One region of the Thauera sp. 27 genome, then DNA from elsewhere that is predicted to be linked to it. Evidence: predicted binding sites of a transcription regulator. Region 1 holds the regulator's gene; the other holds the start of a gene.
The links. Region 1 encodes LexA, which represses DNA repair genes until DNA is damaged. Its sites were predicted from a motif close to ACTGTATNTANATACAGT; they were not measured.
Positions count from the first base shown of each region.

Region 2: the regulator LexA is predicted to act here: its motif matches at 5,731-5,748, upstream of recA (recombinase RecA).

Region 1 is NZ_AMXB01000016.1:61,947-71,116, reverse strand. It holds gene gloB (hydroxyacylglutathione hydrolase) at 492-1,265, shown strand; gene B447_RS10665 (transglycosylase SLT domain-containing protein) at 1,342-2,640, shown strand; gene B447_RS10660 (ABC transporter ATP-binding protein) at 2,641-4,704, opposite strand; gene B447_RS10655 (FKBP-type peptidyl-prolyl cis-trans isomerase) at 4,766-5,251, opposite strand; gene B447_RS10650 (peroxiredoxin) at 5,241-5,723, opposite strand; gene B447_RS10645 (zinc-dependent alcohol dehydrogenase family protein) at 5,973-7,034, shown strand; gene lexA (transcriptional repressor LexA) at 7,143-7,751, shown strand; gene imuA (translesion DNA synthesis-associated protein ImuA) at 7,809-8,459, shown strand; gene B447_RS10630 (Y-family DNA polymerase) at 8,478-9,170, shown strand, end outside.
Region 2 is NZ_AMXB01000017.1:24,805-33,974, forward strand. It holds gene B447_RS10975 (flagellar motor protein MotB) at 1-71, opposite strand, end outside; gene pomA (flagellar motor protein PomA) at 82-840, opposite strand; gene ubiU (ubiquinone anaerobic biosynthesis protein UbiU) at 1,045-2,061, shown strand; gene B447_RS10990 (U32 family peptidase) at 2,116-3,027, shown strand; gene ubiT (ubiquinone anaerobic biosynthesis accessory factor UbiT) at 3,059-3,595, shown strand; gene thiL (thiamine-phosphate kinase) at 3,677-4,636, shown strand; gene B447_RS11005 (phosphatidylglycerophosphatase A family protein) at 4,716-5,198, shown strand; gene pncC (nicotinamide-nucleotide amidase) at 5,203-5,691, shown strand; gene recA (recombinase RecA) at 5,834-6,865, shown strand; gene recX (recombination regulator RecX) at 6,882-7,331, shown strand; gene lptB (LPS export ABC transporter ATP-binding protein) at 7,318-8,040, shown strand; gene B447_RS11030 (RNA polymerase factor sigma-54) at 8,063-9,170, shown strand, end outside.

The sequences.
Region 1 (9,170 bases):
ACCTCGGGAGCGACCGTGCCCTCGCCTCGCAAAGAGGTGTCGAACTCGCCGCACTTTTTAAAGACCCCGCCTACGAGGGTGACCTACGCCGGCACTTGCGTACCCTCGCAGCAGGCCTAGCGTCCAAGGGGAAGAGAGGCGCTCTCCGTTGGAAAGAGGTGACTATTACCTCTGAAGATGTGGAAGCGCTAGCTGACCAAAACGGCTGGTGTTGTGCGGTGACCGGGTTGCCGTTTCGACTCAACAAGATCAACAATCGGAGGCCTTACGCACCGAGCGTAGATCGTATAGACCCTGCAAAAGGGTATCACCGGGACAACTGCCGTATCGTCTGCGCGGCGGTAAATTTCGCGATGAATGTGTGGGGTGAACCGATGCTTAGAGAGCTGGCACATGCAGTGGTCAACAAGCACGGCAAGCGAGTTTTAGACACGACTGGGGTTTCTTAGACAATGCCCGCACAACGACAAGGCTTTCAGGCCTGTAGAGGGATGAACATTATCCCTCTTCCAGCCTTTCGCGATAACTACATCTGGTTGTTGCACGACGAACGGCACGCCGTAGTGGTCGACCCTGGCGATGCCCAGCCGGTCGTGGAGGCGCTCGAGCGACTGCAGCTATCGCTGTCCGCGATCCTGATCACCCACCACCACCCCGATCACATCGGAGGCCTGGCCGCATTGCTCAGCCGTTGGCCGGTACCGACGTATGGTCCGGCGAACGAGGCGATCGACGGCGTGAGCCATCCGGTAAGCGAAGGCGACATTGTCCGCCTTGCACAGCCGGGCATCCGCCTGCGCGTCATGGAGGTCCCGGCCCACACGGCCGGACACATCGCATTCCTGGCCGATCAGGCCTCGCCCGGGCTGCTGTTCTGTGGCGATACGCTGTTCTCAGCGGGCTGTGGCCGGCTGTTCGAAGGTTCGCCGGCGCAGCTTGCCGAAGCGCTGGCCCGCTTTGCCGCCCTCCCCGCAGACACTCGTGTCTATTGCACGCACGAATACACTTTGTCCAACCTCGCCTTTGCGCGTGCGGCAGAGCCTTCCAACCCAGCCAGGGACGCCTACCAGCAACGCTGCGAGACGCTCAGGGCGCGTGGCGAACCCACGCTGCCATCGACCATCGGCCTCGAGCGCGACATCAACCCCTTCCTGCGCCCTCATATCGCCGGGGTCATCGATGCCGTGACTGCGCAGAGCGGGCAACGGCCGGTGGACAGCACCGCCTGCCTGGCGGCACTGCGGGCATGGAAGGACAATTTCTGAGCCGCAGGCCACGCCCATGCCCCGTTCCCCTCGCCTGTGCCCTGCAGCCCCCGGCGCGCAAACCCGCCGCATCCTGATGGCCACCGTGCTTGCGGCCTTCTGCCAAGCCCCCCTGGCACAGCAGCACCCGCCCACGGATGCGCCGGTTCAGGCCATTCCCGCCGCCCAGGACGAAGCTGAGGCTCAGATCGAGGACGAGATCGTGGTCGAGCGCGTGCTGACGCTCGACCTCACCCGCGACGCCAATGACATCTGGGACAGGATCAGGCGCGGCTTCGGCATGCCGGACCTGGACAGCCCTCGGGTGATGGACCAGCAAGCCTTCTACCTGAACCGACCGGGCTTTCTCAAGCAGGTCTTCGGCCGCGGCGGGCGCTATCTGTACTACATCGTCGACGAGCTCGAGCGCCGCGGCATGCCGACCGAGATCGCCCTGCTGCCTATGGTCGAGAGCAGCTTCAACCCGATGGCCTACTCATCGGCCCACGCCTCCGGCCTGTGGCAGTTCATTCCATCCACGGGGCGTTACTTCAACCTCACCCAGGATCAATGGGTCGATGAGCGCCGCGACGTGATCGCATCGACCAACGCCGCGCTCGACTACCTTCAACGCATCTACGAGATGCACGGCGACTGGCACCTCGCCCTGGCCTCGTACAACTGGGGGGAAGGCTCTGTACAACGCGCACTCAAGCGCAACGCCGAAGACGGTCTTCCCCTCGAGTACACCCACCTGCGCATGCCTGAGGAAACGCGCAACTACATCCCGAAGCTGCAGGCGATCAAGAACATCGTCAACGAGCCCGAGCTGTTCCATTTCGAGCTGCCTTACGTTGCCAACGAGCTCCACTTCGTCACCGTCGACGCCCCCGTCGGTGTGGACCTGGCTACCGCCGCCCGCCTCTCCGACATGCCACTGGACGAGTTCCTGGCCCTGAACCCCGGTTTCAATCGCCCGGCGATCACCACGCCGGGGCAGACCTTCATCGTCCCCACCGACCGTGCAGAACGCCTAGAGGAAGGCCTGGCCGAACTCGAACGCAGCGGCAAGGGCTGGCGCATGCACACCGTGCGCGCGGGGGAGTCGATCGATGCGCTCGCACGCCAGCATGGCCTCACGCCAGCCCAGCTGCGACGCCTCAACGGCCTTGCCGCCGGTGCCACCCCACGTCCGGGTCATGCCCTTCTCGTACCCGACGGGGTGGAGCCCGAGGGCGCACTCGAGGTCAGCGCGCTGCTGCCTTTTGCCAATGCCGCCCCCAGCCGCCAGGGCTTGAAGCTCAAACCTGCCGGTGCAGGTCAGCCACAACTCAAGTCCACTCCGAACCGTCCGCGCGCCAGCACCACCCCCCGCTCCGGCAGCCGCACGCGCTGATCAGGCGCCGAAGCGGGGCCAGTGGCAGCGCACGCGGTGGCCCTGCGACATCTCGGTCACCTGGGGATAGCTCAGCCGGCAGACATCGGTGGCATGTGCGCAGCGCGGGTGGAAATGACAGCCTGCCGGCGGCGCAAGCGGGGATGGCAGGTCGAGCGCTGCCGTTGCAGTGTCAGCGCCGCTGTCTTCCACGCTTTCGGCATCGATGCGTGGAACCGCGGCCATCAGGCTGCGGGTGTAAGGATGGGTGGGCGCCGACAGCACGCGTTCGACCGGTCCCTCCTCGACGATACGACCGAGGTACATCACCGCCACCTCGTCGGCGAGGTACTCCACCACCGCCAGGTTATGAGTGATGAAAAGATAGGCCAGGCCGTGCTCACGCTGCAGCTCACGCATCAGGTTCAGCAACTGTGCCTGCACCGATACATCGAGCGCGCTGGTCGGCTCATCGCAGATCAGCACCCTGGGCGCCACCGCCAGCGCACGTGCCACCGCAATGCGCTGGCGCTGGCCGCCGGAAAACTCGTGCGGGTAGCGCCAGCGCATGTCGGGATCCAGGCCAACGCGTTCGAGCAGGCCATCCACCTGTTTCCGGCGCTGGCGCGGGTCGCCACCGAGCGCGAGCGCATTCATGCCTTCCTCGATGATGTCACCGACCCGCATGCGCGGATTGAGAGAGGCAAAGGGGTCCTGGAATACCATCTGCACTGCGCGGCGCAAAGGGTGCAAGGCCTGCTCCGGCAAGGCGGTAATGTTCTCGCCATCGAGCAGGAACTCGCCGGCTGTGGCCTCGACCAGCCGCAGGGCGGCCTTGCCGACGGTCGTCTTGCCGCAGCCAGACTCGCCGACGAGGGCAAGCGTACGGCCGGCATACAGGCGCAAGCTCAGACCATCGACGGCCTTCAGTTCGGCGACCTTGCGCTTGAGCACCCCCTTGCGCACGGGGAAATGGACCGAGAGATCGCGAATCTCCAGCACCGGCTGCCGGCTGCGCGCGCCCTCGGCGACCGCGGTCAACGCCTGTGCGGGCACGAACGGCCGCGGCACGCTGACGTCCTCGTACAGGTGGCAGCGCACCGCCTGCTCGCCGAGCCTGTGCCAACCCGGCGCCTCCTCGTCGCAGCGATCGAAGGCCATCGGGCAACGCTCGGCGAAGCGGCAGCCCTGGAACACCCTGTCCAGCCCGGGCACGCTGCCCTCGGGCGCCTCCAGTGCGGCCCCGCGGCGGTCGGCGCCCGGCAAGGCGGCAAACAACTTGCGCGAATACGGATGCAGCGGCGCAGCAAAGAAGTCCGTGCGCGCGCCGGTCTCGACAATCTCGCCCGCGTACATCACCCCCACCGTGTGGGCCACGCGTGCGACCACACCCAGGTCATGAGTGATGAGCAGCATGCCCATGCCGCGCGCACGCTGGATCGCGACCAGCAGATCGAGCACCTGGGCCTGGATGGTGACATCCAGCGCCGTCGTCGGCTCGTCGGCAATCAGCAGCTGAGGCCGGCCGGCAAGCGCGATGGCGATCATCACGCGCTGCTTCATGCCGCCCGAAAACTGGAAGGGGAAATCGCGGAGGCGGCGTGCAGGATCAGGGATGCCGACTGCCTCGAGCAGGCCGCAAGCCTCGTCCGCCAAAACCACACCCGGCGGGCAGTGACGGGCGAGCGCCTCCATGATCTGTGCGCCGACGGTCATCACCGGGTTGAGGCTCGTCGACGGTTCCTGGAAGATCATGCCGATGCGCCCGCCGCGCACTCGCCGCATCGCGGCCTCGGGCAAGGCCAGCACGTCCTCGCCTGCGAGATGTACGCTGCCGCCGCAGATCTGCCCGGTGTCCGGCAACAGGCGCGCCAGCGCCAGTGCGGTCATCGACTTGCCGCAACCCGACTCGCCCAGCAGGGCGAAAGTCTGACCCTGGCGGATAGAAAAGCTCACCCCATCGACGGGGCGGATCTCGTCGTCGCCGCGCGCGATCGCCACGCGCAGGTCCGTCACCTCGAGCAGGGGCGCGCCGTGGCTGGCGCACGCGCCTGCGACGGCGGCGCTGGATACGGAAAGGCTCATGCAGACCTTACGGACAGTTCACGAAACAAGGGCCGCTGATGCGGCCCTCTGATCACGATCCTCAGTGGTGATGACCACCGGCCCCATGCACGTGACCGTGGCTGATCTCCTCCGCGCTTGCGGCGCGGACTTCGGCCACCGTGACGTCGAACACGAGTGCAACCCCAGCGAGCGGATGGTTGCCATCGACCACCACCTTGCCGTCGGCGATGTCGGTGATGCGATAGACGAGGTCCTCCTCGCCATCCTCGGACACACGCTCGAAGCTCATGCCGATCTCGATGTTATCGGGGAACAGCTTGGCATCCTCGACCAGGATCAGCTCTTCGTCGTAGTCGCCGAAAGCGTCTTCCGGCTGCAGTTTGACCTGCAGCTTTTCGCCAACCTTCTTGCCGTGCAGGGCCTCTTCGAGCACCGGGAAGATGCCGTCGTAGCCGCCATGCAGATAGACCAGCGGGTGCTGGCCATCGTCGATGACGGCGCCGTCCGGGTCGCGCACGGTGTACTGCAGCGTCACGACGCTGTTCTTGACGATCTCATTTTGCATTGCGGGATTCCAGTTCCTTGACCAATTCAAAAACCGCGGCGGCATGGCCGCGAGGCATCACATCGTAGAGTGCGTGGCGGACCCTGCCTGCCTTGTCGATGATGAAGGTCGACCGCCGCACACCCATCTTCCTGACTCCGTCGACTTCCCGCTCCTGCCAGACCTTGTAGAGCCGGCAAGCCTCGGTGTCCGTATCCGACAACAGGCGAATCGACAGGCCTTCCTTGTCGCGGAACTCGGCATGCGTCAGACAATCGTCGGGGCTCACGCCCACCACGATGCAGTCGTAGCGGGCAAACTCGTCCTCATGGTCGCTGAAATCGGCGGCCTGGAGCGTGCAACCCGGCGTGTTGTCACGGGGATAGAAATAGAGCACCACATTCTGCTTGCCGACCTGCGACGCGAGGTCGAAAATTTCCATGTCGGCATCCGGCAGTGAAAACGCGGGGGCGATGTCTCCGCTCTGCAGCATGTGTTCTCCCTGATGTGGAGGGGATTCTAGCCGAGACACCCGGCCAGCACTACCGGCGTGGAGGTTGACTTGCGATTGGTTCAGCACTGAGAGCTCCTCCCTGGCTTGTTGTCGCGCTTCGGGGTGCCGCCTGCCGACACCATGGAGAAGCAATAGCCCAGATCCGGCCCGGGCTCAAGACGCAGCGCATCATTGCATGGGCGCGGGGCCGGCAATCGATCATCTGCCGCACGGCTACAGAGGGGGCCCATGCCCGAATTCACATACCCCGAGAACCCAGCCCCCGAGGCTCCACCGCCACGCCCTCTCGTCGCCTTGCCCGCAACCATGCGGGCCATGGTGCTCGAGCGCAGTGGCGAACCTCTGCGCGCTCGGGCGCTCGCTCTGCCCCGACCTGGACACGGGCAGGTTCTGCTGCGGGTCGAAGCCTGCGGAGTCTGCCGCACCGACCTGCACCTGGTCGACGGAGAACTACCCGACCCGCTGCTGCCGATGATCCCCGGACACGAGATCGTCGGACGAGTCGCCGCCCTCGGCACGGGGGTGAGCGGCTTGGCACCCGGCCAGCGCATCGGCGTCCCCTGGCTGGGTTGGACTTGCGGCCGGTGCGATTTCTGCACCAGCGCACGCGAGAACCTGTGCGACGAAGCGCGTTTCACCGGCTATCAGATCCAGGGCGGCTATGCCGAATACACCGTGGCCGACGCCCGCTACTGCTTTGCGCTGGACGATGCGCTCGATGCCGCCGAAGCCGCGCCGCTGCTGTGCGCGGGCCTGATCGGTTACCGCGCGCTGGGCCTGGCCGGCGCAGCGCAGCGCATTGGGTTGTACGGCTTCGGTGCAGCCGCCCACATCATCGCCCAGGTGGCACGCTGGCAGGGCCGCGAGGTGTATGCCTTCACGCGCGTCGGCGACACCGCCAGCCAGGCCTTCGCGCACCATCTCGGCGCGACATGGGCCGGTAGCGCTACCGACAAGCCGCCCCACCCTCTCGATGCAGCGCTGATCTTTGCCCCTGCGGGCGAGCTCGTACCCGCCGCCCTGCGTGCGCTGGCCAAGGGCGGCACGGTGGTGTGCGCGGGCATCCACATGAGCGACATTCCGTCCTTTCCCTACGACATCCTGTGGGGCGAGCGCCGCATCGTGTCGGTAGCCAACCTCACCCGCAGCGATGGCGACGCCTTCCTGGCGCTTGCCCCGCGCGTACCTGTCCGTACCGAGATCACCCGTTTTGCACTCGAAGATGCCAACCTGGCGCTCGAACGGCTCAGGCGTGGCGAGCTTCAGGGCGCAGCCGTGCTCGTGCCCTGAGCGCACATCGCACACCGCAGGATTGATGCGGGTCGGCGCACGGTTGACCGTGATGCTTGCCATTGGCACACAACTGTTTAAAATTACAGCCAGCTCATGGAGGCCGACATGTCTGCCCGCAACGAAACCCTTACCGCACGCCAGCAGGAAATCCTCGACTTCATCCGCAGCACCGTCGAGTCCGAAGGCCGCCCGCCCACCCGCGCCGAAGTCTGCACCGCGTTCGGCTTTCGCTCGCCCAACGCGGCCGAAACCCACCTGCGCGCACTGGCCGCCAAAGGCGCAATCCTGCTCGAGGAAGGTCGCGCCCGCGGCATCCGCCTGGCCGAAGCACTCGGCCTGCCACTGGTCGGACGAGTGGCTGCAGGCAGCCCCATCCTTGCCGCCGAGCATGTCGAGGCCCGCTATCAGCTCGACGCCTCCCTGTTCTCGCCCAAGGCCGACTACCTGCTGAGGGTGCGTGGCATGAGCATGCGTGATGCCGGCATCCTCGACGGCGACCTGATCGCCGTTCACCGCAGCAGCGAGGCCCGCAACGGACAGATCGTCGTTGCCCGCGTCGAGGATGACGTCACCGTCAAGACCCTGCAGCGCAAGGGCGCAGTGGTCGAGTTGCTGCCCGCCAACCCGGATTACACACCCATCGTGGTGGACACCCGGCGCGACGAACTCGTCATCGAAGGGGTCATGGTCGGCCTGATCCGCAAGGATCACTGAGCCCCCGTCACCCAGCGGCTTTAGTCTCATCGTGCCGTCCTGCCCGCATCGCTCCCAATGGCTGCATCCCTGCGCCACGCCCCCTCTGCTGCGCCGCTGGCGGCCGTACTCGACGCCCTGCCCGCCGGCAGCGTCTGGCAGGCCAGCCGGATTGCCGACCATGCAGACACCTGCCATCCGAGCGGTTTCGCCGCGCTCGATCGTGAACTGCCCGGGGGTGGCTGGCCGGCTGGCGCGCTGATCGAACTGCTGCTCGACCAGCCCGGCGTGGGCGAGTTATCCCTGCTGCTGCCGCTGCTCGGCGGCGCCCCTGCCGAGCGCTGGATCACCCTGGTCTCCCCGCCCTTGCTACCCTATGCACCCGCCCTCGCCGACGCTGGCGTCGCCCTCTCGCGGCTGTTGCTGGTTCGCCCGCCTCAAGCCAGAGATGCCGTATGGGCTGCACGCCAGGCAGCAGCCTCCGGCAGCTGTGCAGCCGTGCTCGCCTGGCTGCACATGCCGGACAACACGGCGCTGCGCCGACTGCAACTGGCGGCCGAGGCAGGCGCCACACCATTGTTCCTGTTCCGTCCCCTCGCTGCCGCCCGCCAGTCCTCGCCTGCGGCGCTGCGCCTGTGCCTGACACCCGCGGCCGGCCAGCTCCGGGTCGATATCCTCAAGCGTCGCGGCCCGCCCTTGGCACGCCCGCTCCTGCTGCCGATCCGCTGACGGGCTCCGCCTTTCGCCATGCTCTGGCTCGCCATCCTGCTGCCCGACCTGCCGCTCCAGGTCTTCACCCGTGGCCTGCGCGACGTACCGGCCATCGCCATCACCGCCGACAAGCCTGGCGCGCCGCTGATCGCCGCCAGCGCATCCGCGCAGGCAGCCGGCATCCGTCCCGGGCAGCACGCAACAAGCGCAAGCGCACTGTTGCCCGAGCTCCGCCTGCATGCACGCGTGCCACGACGCGAAGCCGAGGCGCTGAACGAGATCGCAAGCTGGGCAGGACGTTTCACCCCACGCGTAAGCCTGTCCTCTCCGGATGCGGTACTGCTCGAGATCGCCAGCTGCCTGCGCTTGTTCGGCAGCGCTCATGACATCACCACCCAGGTTGCCAGCGGCCTCGCCGCACTCGGCTTTCATGCACGCATCGGCCTTGCCCCCACCCCCCTGGCCGCACGCTGGTTCGCCCGCTGCGGGCGCCCCGCTGGTGAGGACTGGCTGCAGGCCATCGACCAGCTGCCACTGTCCGTTCTCGAGGACGAAGCCGCTTGCGACGCCGACACCCGGGCCCTGCTCGCCGGCCTTGGCCTGCACAGCCTCGGCGAGGCCCGCGACCTGCCTGCAGCCGGGCTGGCGCGCCGCGGCGCCCAGGCAGTGCGCCACTGTCTGGCGCGCGCACGCGGCGAGATGCCCGACCCGCGTCCCTGGTTCGAAGCG
Region 2 (9,170 bases), on a different contig from region 1:
AGCGACATCAGGTCGGCAAATGTCATCACCCAGGCGGGGATGCCGGCCTTCTCCTCCTCGGGCATGTCCATGTGCGCGCCCTCAGCCGCCTTCGGACTTGCGCTTGGCGGGCGGCAGGTAGCTCGTGAGCAGGGTCTCGATCACGCGCGGATTGGTGCCGTTCTGGATCGCCGAGATCGCATCGATGAGCATCGCGTTGAGGCGTGCCTCCTCGGTCATGCGCAGGTTGAGCTTGTCCGCCATGGGCAGGAAGATCATCGTTGCCATCATCGCGCCATACAGCGTGGTCAGCAGCGCCACCGCCATCGCCGGGCCGATCGACTTCGGGTCTTCCATGTTCGACAGCATCTGCACCAGGCCGATGAGGGTCCCGATCATGCCCATCGCCGGGCCGACGTCACCCATGGCGCTGAACACCTTTGCCCCCCAGCGATGGCGCTCGAGCGTGAGAAGGCGCTCCTTCTGCAGGATCTCGCGCACCGTCTCGGGTGCCTGGCCGTCGATCATGAGCTGGATGCCCTGCTGGAAGAAAGGGATGGAAGAGGGCCGGCTCTCGAGCGCCAGCATGCCCTCCTTGCGCGCCACCTGCGCAACCTCCATCACCTCCTTGATGACCTCCTCGGTGTCGGGCAGGCGGAACTTGAACGCCTTCGCCGCCACCTTGAACGCGCCGAGGAACTGCTGCAGCGTGAACTTGCTGAGTACGACGAACAGGCTGCCGCCGACAACGATGAGCAAGGATGGTCCATTGAGGAAGATCATTGCCGACGCACCGAGCACGATGGCCGAGACGACGATGCCCAGCGAGCCCAGCAGCCCAATCAGTGTTGCAAGATCCACGCACGCTCCATTGCGTTGAGCACACCGATGCTCGCCTGCACCACTTCGTGCAGACGCCATCGCGGCCGAATGTCATTGGCCCGAATCATAAGGTTTTTTTGCGCACCGCACGATGGTGCACAACGGGCGTTTGACACTCGTCAAAGCCACCTCAGCGACCACGCACTATGGTGCCCGGGTTCTTCCCTGCCCGCCCGGCCGCCAATGTCCGCACCCAATACGATCGAGCTCGTCTGCCCAGCCGGCAGCCTCCCCGCCCTGAAAACCGCCGTCGACCACGGCGCAGACTGCGTCTATCTCGGCTTCAAGGACGCCACCAACGCGCGCAACTTCACCGGCCTCAACTTCGACCCGCCGCAGATGCGCGAAGGCATCGCCTACGCCCACGCCCGTGGCAAGAAGGTGCTGCTCGCACTCAACACCTATCCGCAGACCGGCAACTGGCCGAGCTGGACGCAGGCCATCGACCGCGCTGCCGAGTTCGGTCTCGATGCCCTGATCCTCGCCGACCCCGGTCTTATGGCCTACGCCGCCAGAACGCATCCGCAGTTGCGCCTGCACCTGTCGGTGCAGGGCTCGGCCACCAGCTACGAGGCGATCAACTACTACCATGAGCGCTTCGGTATCCAGCGCGCGGTGCTGCCGCGCGTGCTGTCCATGGCCCAGGTAGAGAGCGTGGTCGCCAACACACCGGTCGAGATCGAGGTCTTCGGCTTCGGCGGCCTGTGCGTGATGGTCGAGGGCCGCTGTGCGCTGTCGGCCTACGCCACCGGCGAGTCGCCCAACTGCAATGGCGCCTGCTCGCCGGGCAAGCACGTACGCTGGGAAGACACGCCGCGCGGCATGGAGACGCGCCTCAACGGCATCCTCATCGACCGTTTCGCCGACGGTGAGCGCGCCGGCTACCCGACCCTGTGCAAGGGCCGCTTCGAGGTCAACGACGAGACCTACTACGCGCTCGAGGAGCCGACCAGCCTCAACACGCTCGAACTGCTGCCCGAGCTCGCCCGCATCGGCATCCGTGCGATCAAGATCGAAGGCCGCCAGCGCAGCCCAGCCTATGTCGCCCAGGTCACCAAGGTGTGGCGCGCCGCGCTCGACAAGCTCAAGGCCGGCGGCGCCGAAGGCTTCGCAGTGCTGCCGGCGTGGATGGCCGAGCTCAACAAGGTCTCCGAAGGCCAGAGCCATACGCTGGGCGCCTACTACCGCCCGTGGAAGTGAGCGTCGCGCAAGCCGCCTCGCACCGCATCACCCGAACGAACTGAGACCCGCCCGATGAAACTCGCCCTCGGCCCCCTGCTCTATTACTGGCCGCACCAGAGCGTGCTCGACTTCTACGCCGACATGGTCGAAGCACCGATCGACAGCGTCTACCTGGGCGAGACGGTGTGCTCGCGCCGCCACGAACTGCGCCTCGACGACTGGCTCGAGGTCGGCAAGGTGCTCGCCGCGGCCGGCAAGGAAGTGGTCATCAGTACCCAGGGCCTGATCGAATCCGAATCCGACCTCAAGGTACTGCGCCGCATCGTGCGCCAGCACAGCGAGGGCGAGACCGGCTTCCGCGTCGAGGCCAACGACATGGGCGCGGTGCGACTGCTCGCCGAGGCCGGCATCACCGACTGGGTCGCTGGCCCCACACTGAACATCTTCAACCCGAACACGCTGCAGCTGATGATCGACTCGGGCGCCACGCGCTGGGCCGTCGCCCCGGAGATGTCGGGTGCCGCGCTTGCCGAGGTGCGCGAAGCGCTCGCAGCCCCGATCGAAACCGAGGTCTTCGCCTACGGCCGCCTGCCGCTCGCGCATTCGGCGCGCTGCTTCACCGCCCGCCACTTCAACCTGCAGAAGGACACCTGCGAGTTCCGCTGTCTGTCGATCATGGACGGCATCACGCTGCGCACCCGCGAAGGCGAACCCTTCCTGACCCTGAACGGCGTGCAGACCCAGTCGGCACGGGTGCATAACCTGCTCGGCGACCTCGCCGCGGTACGTGGCAACGCCGAAGTCCTGCGCATCAGCCCACAGGGCGCCAACACGCGCGCCATCGTCGAACTGTTCCGCACCACCATCGATGCCCAGAGTTCGCCCGCCGAAGCCCTCGCGGCAAGCCGCGCACTGATGATCGAGGCGCCCTGCAACGGCTTCTGGCACGGCCGCGCCGGTGCCGAACAATACGTCGCGGCCTGAGCCAGCACACCCGCCTCCCCGGAGTACACACATGCCCGCCCTGCCCACCCTGCCGCGCCCGCCCCTGCCTGCCGAACTCCTGCCCGGCAGCCTGCGCCAGCGCATTGCCCAAAGCCTGGCAGACTTCCGCATTCCGGACTTCACGGTGCCAACGGCACTGGCCAGGCTGATCTCGCGCCTGCCGCAGCAGCCGCCGACGCATGCCCTGATCGCAGCGCTCAACCTCGCGCTCGGCCGCATCCTGCCGCGCGACACGCTGGCACCGCTCGGCGGACGCCACCTGCAGATGCGCGTGCTCGATGCCGGACTCACGCTCGATTTCGGCCTCGGCGAGCGCGGCTTCCGCCGCGCTGTTCCAGCTGCGGGACGCAAGCCGGACCTGGTGATCTCCGCCACCACGCGCGACTTCATCGCGCTCGCACTGCGCGAGGAAGATCCCGACACGCTGTTCTTCAGCCGCCGCCTGCGCATGGAAGGCGACACCGACCTCGGCCTGCTGGTCAAGAACACGCTCGACGCGGTGGACTGGGACAGTCTGAAGGCGCGCCTGGGTCTGCGCGCACGCTGAGCCCGGCAACGGCGCGCGCAGCGCACTTGTGCGCTAAGCTTGGCGCCCGCCCGCATGCGGGCAGCCGCCTCACTTCGCGTCATGCCTTCCGAATTCGACCTCATTCAGCGTCACTTCACTCGCGCCACACGGCACACCGCGCTCGCCGTCGGCGATGATGCCGCCTTGCTGCAGCCGCGCACAGGCATGCAGCTCGCCGTATCGACCGACATGCTCGTGTCGGGCACCCATTTTTTCGCCGACACCGACCCCGAAGATCTCGGCTGGAAGACCCTGGCGGTGAACGTCTCCGACATCGCAGCGATGGGCGCGGAACCGCGCTGGGCCTTCCTTGCGCTGTCCCTACCAGCTGCCGACGAAGCCTGGATCGAGGCTTTCGCGCGCGGCTTCTTCGCCTGTGCCGATGCGCATGGCGTGGACCTCGCCGGTGGCGACACCACACGCGGGCCGCTCACGCTGTCGGTAACCATCATTGGCGAGACGGCCGCCGGCGAGGCCGTCACCCGCGACGGCGGTCGCGCCGGTGACGACCTGTGGGTATCGGGCCAGCCCGGCCTGGCTGCACTCGGGCTCGCCGCCCTGCAAGGGCGGACCAGGCTCGACGCCGACGGCCGGCGCGCCTGCATCGCCGCACTGCAACGCCCACAACCCCGGCTCGCCCTCGGCCGCGCGCTGCGCGGCGTGGCCAGTGCCATGCTGGACGTCTCCGACGGCCTGCTCGGCGATCTTCGCCACATTCTGGAACGCTCGCACACCGGTGCGCTGATCGAAACCGCGGCGCTGCCGCTCGCCCGCCTGCTTGCAACCGGCGCCGACCCGGTCTTGTGCAGACACTGCCTGCTCGCAGGGGGCGACGACTACGAACTGCTTTTCTGCGCCCCCGCTGCGCGACGTGACACCGTACGGGCGCTCGCCACAAAGCTCGAGTTGCCCGTGCACCGCATCGGCAGCCTCACCGCTGATAGCGGCAGCATCCACATGCGCGAAGCCGACGGCACGCTGGCCCCCCTCGCGCCCAACGGCTACGATCACTTTGCCTGATGCACTGCGAACCATTTCGCCCGAATCAATCCCTCCTGGTACGCAGGCACGCGTCGAACAACACAGATCGGATCACGAGATGCGCCCCACTCTTCGCCTGATGATGAGCCACCCCGCCCACTTCATTTCGCTGGGTTTCGGCTCCGGCCTGTCGCCCTGGGCGCCGGGAACCATGGGCACGCTGCTCGCATGGGCGCTTTACCCGCTGATCCGCGTCCCACTGTCCGAGTTCGTCTTCCTTGCCCTGCTCGCAGCCCTGTTCATCGCCGGCGTACTGGCCGCCGAGCGCACGGGGCGCGCACTCGGCGTGCCCGACCACGGCGGTATCGTGTGGGACGAAATGGTCGCCACCTGGCTGGTGCTGGCCTTCACGCCGCCAACCCTGCTCTGGCAGGCGGTCGCGGTGGCCTTGTTCCGCTTCTTCGACATCGTCAAGCCGCCCCCCGTACGCTGGGCCGATCGCAGTTTCAAGGGCGGCTTCGGGGTGATGTTCGACGACCTGGTCGCGGCCGGCTATACCCTGCTCGCACTCGCCATCCTGGTTGCCATCGTCGGCGCGTAAAGCCATGACCGACACCGAACTCGACACCCTCGCCCAACAGGTCGGCCAGGCGCTCGGCACACGCGGATGGCGGTTGGCGACCGCCGAGTCCTGCACCGGCGGCTGGATCGCAGAGGCCGTTACCGCGATCGGCGGCAGCTCGGCCTGGTTCGACCGCGGCTTCGTCACCTACTCCAACGAAGCCAAGATCGACATGCTGGGCGTATCCGCCCACACCCTCGCAACCCAAGGTGCGGTCAGCGAGGCCACCGTTCGCGAGATGGCCGCCGGGGCACTTGATCGCAGCATCGCCACGGTCGCCGTCGCCGTATCCGGCATTGCCGGCCCCAGCGGCGGCAGCCCGGCCAAGCCCGTGGGCACGGTGTGCATCGGCTGGGCCTTGCGCGCCGGCGAGCAAAGCGCCCTGACCCTGCATTTCGCCGGCGATCGTAGCGCCGTGCGCAGACAGACCGTGATCCGCGCACTGCAGGGCGTACTTGCACTGGCGCACTGACGCGAGCCTGCCCCGTCCGCTTCGGCAACTCCGCCGTTTGCTGTATTTTCATACACGTCTTAAACTAGCGGCACCAGGCGCGGCCGTCCGCATGCCTGCAATCTTTGTGCCATAATCCGCCAATCACACAGGACGCACCTCCATGGACGACAACAAGGCCAAGGCCCTCGCCGCCGCGCTCTCCCAGATCGAAAAGCAGTTCGGCAAAGGGTCGATCATGCGCATGGGCGACGGCAACGTCGAACGTGACATCCAGACCGTCTCCACCGGCTCGCTCGGCCTCGACATCGCGCTCGGCCTCGGTGGTCTGCCGCGCGGCCGGGTCGTCGAGATCTACGGCCCGGAATCCTCGGGCAAGACCACGCTGACCCTGCAGGTGATCGCCGAGATGCAGAAGCTGGGCGGCACGGCAGCCTTCATTGACGCCGAGCACGCGCTCGACGTCGGCTACGCGGAGAAGCTTGGCGTCAATATCCAGGACCTGCTCATCTCGCAGCCCGACACCGGCGAGCAGGCGCTCGAGATCGCCGACATGCTGGTGCGCTCCGGCGGCGTGGACGTGGTCGTCGTCGACTCGGTCGCCGCGCTCACCCCCAAGGCCGAGATCGAGGGCGAGATGGGCGACCAGCTCCCCGGCCTGCAGGCGCGCCTGATGTCGCAAGCGCTACGCAAGCTCACCGCCAACATCAAGCGCACCAACACGCTGGTGATCTTCATCAACCAGATCCGCATGAAGATCGGCGTCATGTTCGGTAGCCCGGAGACCACCACGGGCGGCAATGCACTCAAGTTCTATGCCTCCGTGCGCATGGACATCCGCCGCACCGGCACGATCAAGAAGGGCGACGAGGTGGTCGGCTCCGAAACCCGAGTCAAGGTCGTCAAGAACAAGGTCTCGCCCCCCTTCAAGGAAGCCCACTTCGACATCCTCTACGGCGAAGGCATCTCGCGCGAGGGCGAGATCATCGATCTGGGCGTGACACACAAGATCGTCGACAAGTCCGGCGCCTGGTATGCCTACCAGGGCGACAAGATCGGCCAGGGCAAGGACAACTCACGCGAATTCCTGCGTGCGAATCCGACGCTTGCGCGCGAAATCGAAAACAAGGTCCGCGTCGCCGTCGGCCTGCCCGAACTGCCGCCAGCGGCACCGGCAACGGCCACGGAAAGCTGAGCCTAGCCAGGACACCATGGGCGCCCCCAGCCTGCGCGAACGCGCGCTTCGCCATCTTGCCCGCCGCGACCACTCGCGCGCGGAGCTGGCGCGCAAGCTGGCCGCCCACGGCGAGGCCGACGAGGTGCAGGCAGTGATCGAGCGCATGGGCGAGCTCGGCCTGCAGTCCGACAGCCGCTACGCCGAAGCCTACGTGCGCACCCGTGCCAACCGCTTCGGCGGCAGCCGCCTGCGCAGCGAGCTGACGCGGCGCGGGATCGACCGTGAACTGATCGAGGCAACACTCGCCACGGAGTGCGTAGAATCGGAACTGGAGCGTGCCCGCGCAGTGCTGCGCAGCCGCTTCCAGGCGGCCCCGGCGGATGCGCGCGAATGGGCGCGCCAGGCCCGTTTCCTGCAAACCCGCGGCTTTGCACCCGAACTGATCCGCAAGCTGCTGAAAGAACCCCGCGATGAGTCTGCTTAAGGTCTCCAGCCTGCAAAAGCGCTACAAGGCGCGCACCGTGGTCCACGACGTCGGCTTCGAGGTCGGCTCGGGCGAGGTCGTCGGCCTGCTCGGCCCCAACGGCGCCGGCAAGACCACCTGTTTCTACATGATCGTAGGCTTGGTCCGTGCCGACGGCGGCCAGATCAACCTCGACGGCACCGACCTCACCCACCTGCCGATCCACGCCCGTGCGCGTCTGGGCCTGTCCTACCTGCCGCAGGAGATGAGCGTCTTCCGCAAGCTCACCGTGGCCGAAAACATCCGTGCCGTGCTCGAGCTCCAGGGGCTCGAGGCGCACCAGGTGAAGACCCGGCTCGACGAACTGCTGCTCGAGCTTGGCATCAACCACCTGCGCGACAACACCGCCGTCTCACTCTCCGGCGGCGAGCGCCGACGTTGCGAGATCGCGCGCGCACTTGCAACCGACCCGCGCCTGATCCTCCTCGACGAACCCTTCGCAGGGGTCGACCCGATCGCGGTCATCGACATCCAGAAGATCATCCGCTTCCTCAAGGAGCGCGGCATCGGCGTGCTGATCACGGACCACAACGTGCGCGAGACGCTCGGCATCTGCGATCGTGCGTACATCATCAGCGAAGGCCGGGTACTGGCAAGCGGCGAACCGGCCGAGATCATCGACAACGAAAGGGTGCGCCAGGTTTACCTGGGCGAGCATTTCCGCCTGTGAATCCGCGCGCGCGTCGACAGCGATGAAACCAAGCCTCCAGCTCAAGCTCTCCCAGCACCTTACCCTGACGCCGCAGCTGCAGCAGTCGATCAAGCTGCTGCAGCTGTCGACCATCGAGCTGAACCAGGAGATCGAGCGCTTCCTGCTCGAGAACCCGATGCTCGAGCGCAGCGACGGCGACGGTGTCGAGTTCGTACCACCGCTACCACCGGGCAGCCCCCCCGAGCACGAGGCCAGACAGCAACAGGCAAACACCCCCGAGGCGCCAGCCAGCGCTGCGGACAGCGAGGCCGGCGACCATGCCGACCATGGCAGCGCCGACGAAGGCATGGACTGGTCCAATGTCGGCAGCGGCGCATCGAGCCGCAGCGAGGACGACGACGACGTCGATTACCAGGAACTGCAGGCGGCTGGCGTCTCCCTGCGTGAACATCTCGACCAGCAGGTGTCGCTGTCGCCGCTGTCAGACCGCGACCGCGCCCTCGTGCGCTTCATCATCGAAGCCTTGGATGACGACGGCTACCTTCACCAGCCGCTCGATGAGCTCCTCGAACTGCTTCCGGACGACGCCGACGTCGATGTCGATGACCTGAACATCGCGCTGCGCCACGTACAGAACCTCGAGCCCGCAGGCATCGGCGCGCGCAGCCCCAGCGAATGCCTGTCGCTGCAGCTCCGTACCCTGCCGGCTTCGGCGACGCGCACGCTCGCGCTCGAGATCGTCGACAAGCACCTCGAGCTGCTCGCCGAGCGCAACTTCGTCAAGCTCAAGAAGCTGACCGGCTGCGACGACGAAGCCCTGCGCGCCGCCCATGCCCTGATCTGCAGCCTCGACCCCCACCCCGGCTCGCGTTACTCGAACGCCGAGACGCGCTACGTACTGCCGGATGTGGTCGTACGCAAGCTGCGCGGGCGGTGGACGGTCAGCCTGAACCAGGAGGCAATGCCGCGTCTGCGCATCAACCGCCTGTATGCCAGCCTGCTGCAGCAGAACCGCGGCCAGGGTGGCGGCCTGAGCGGACAGTTGCAGGAGGCACGCTGGCTGATCAAGAACGTGCAGCAGCGCTTCGACACCATCCTCCGGGTGTCCCAGGCCATCGTTGACCAGCAGAGGCAGTTCTTCGATCATG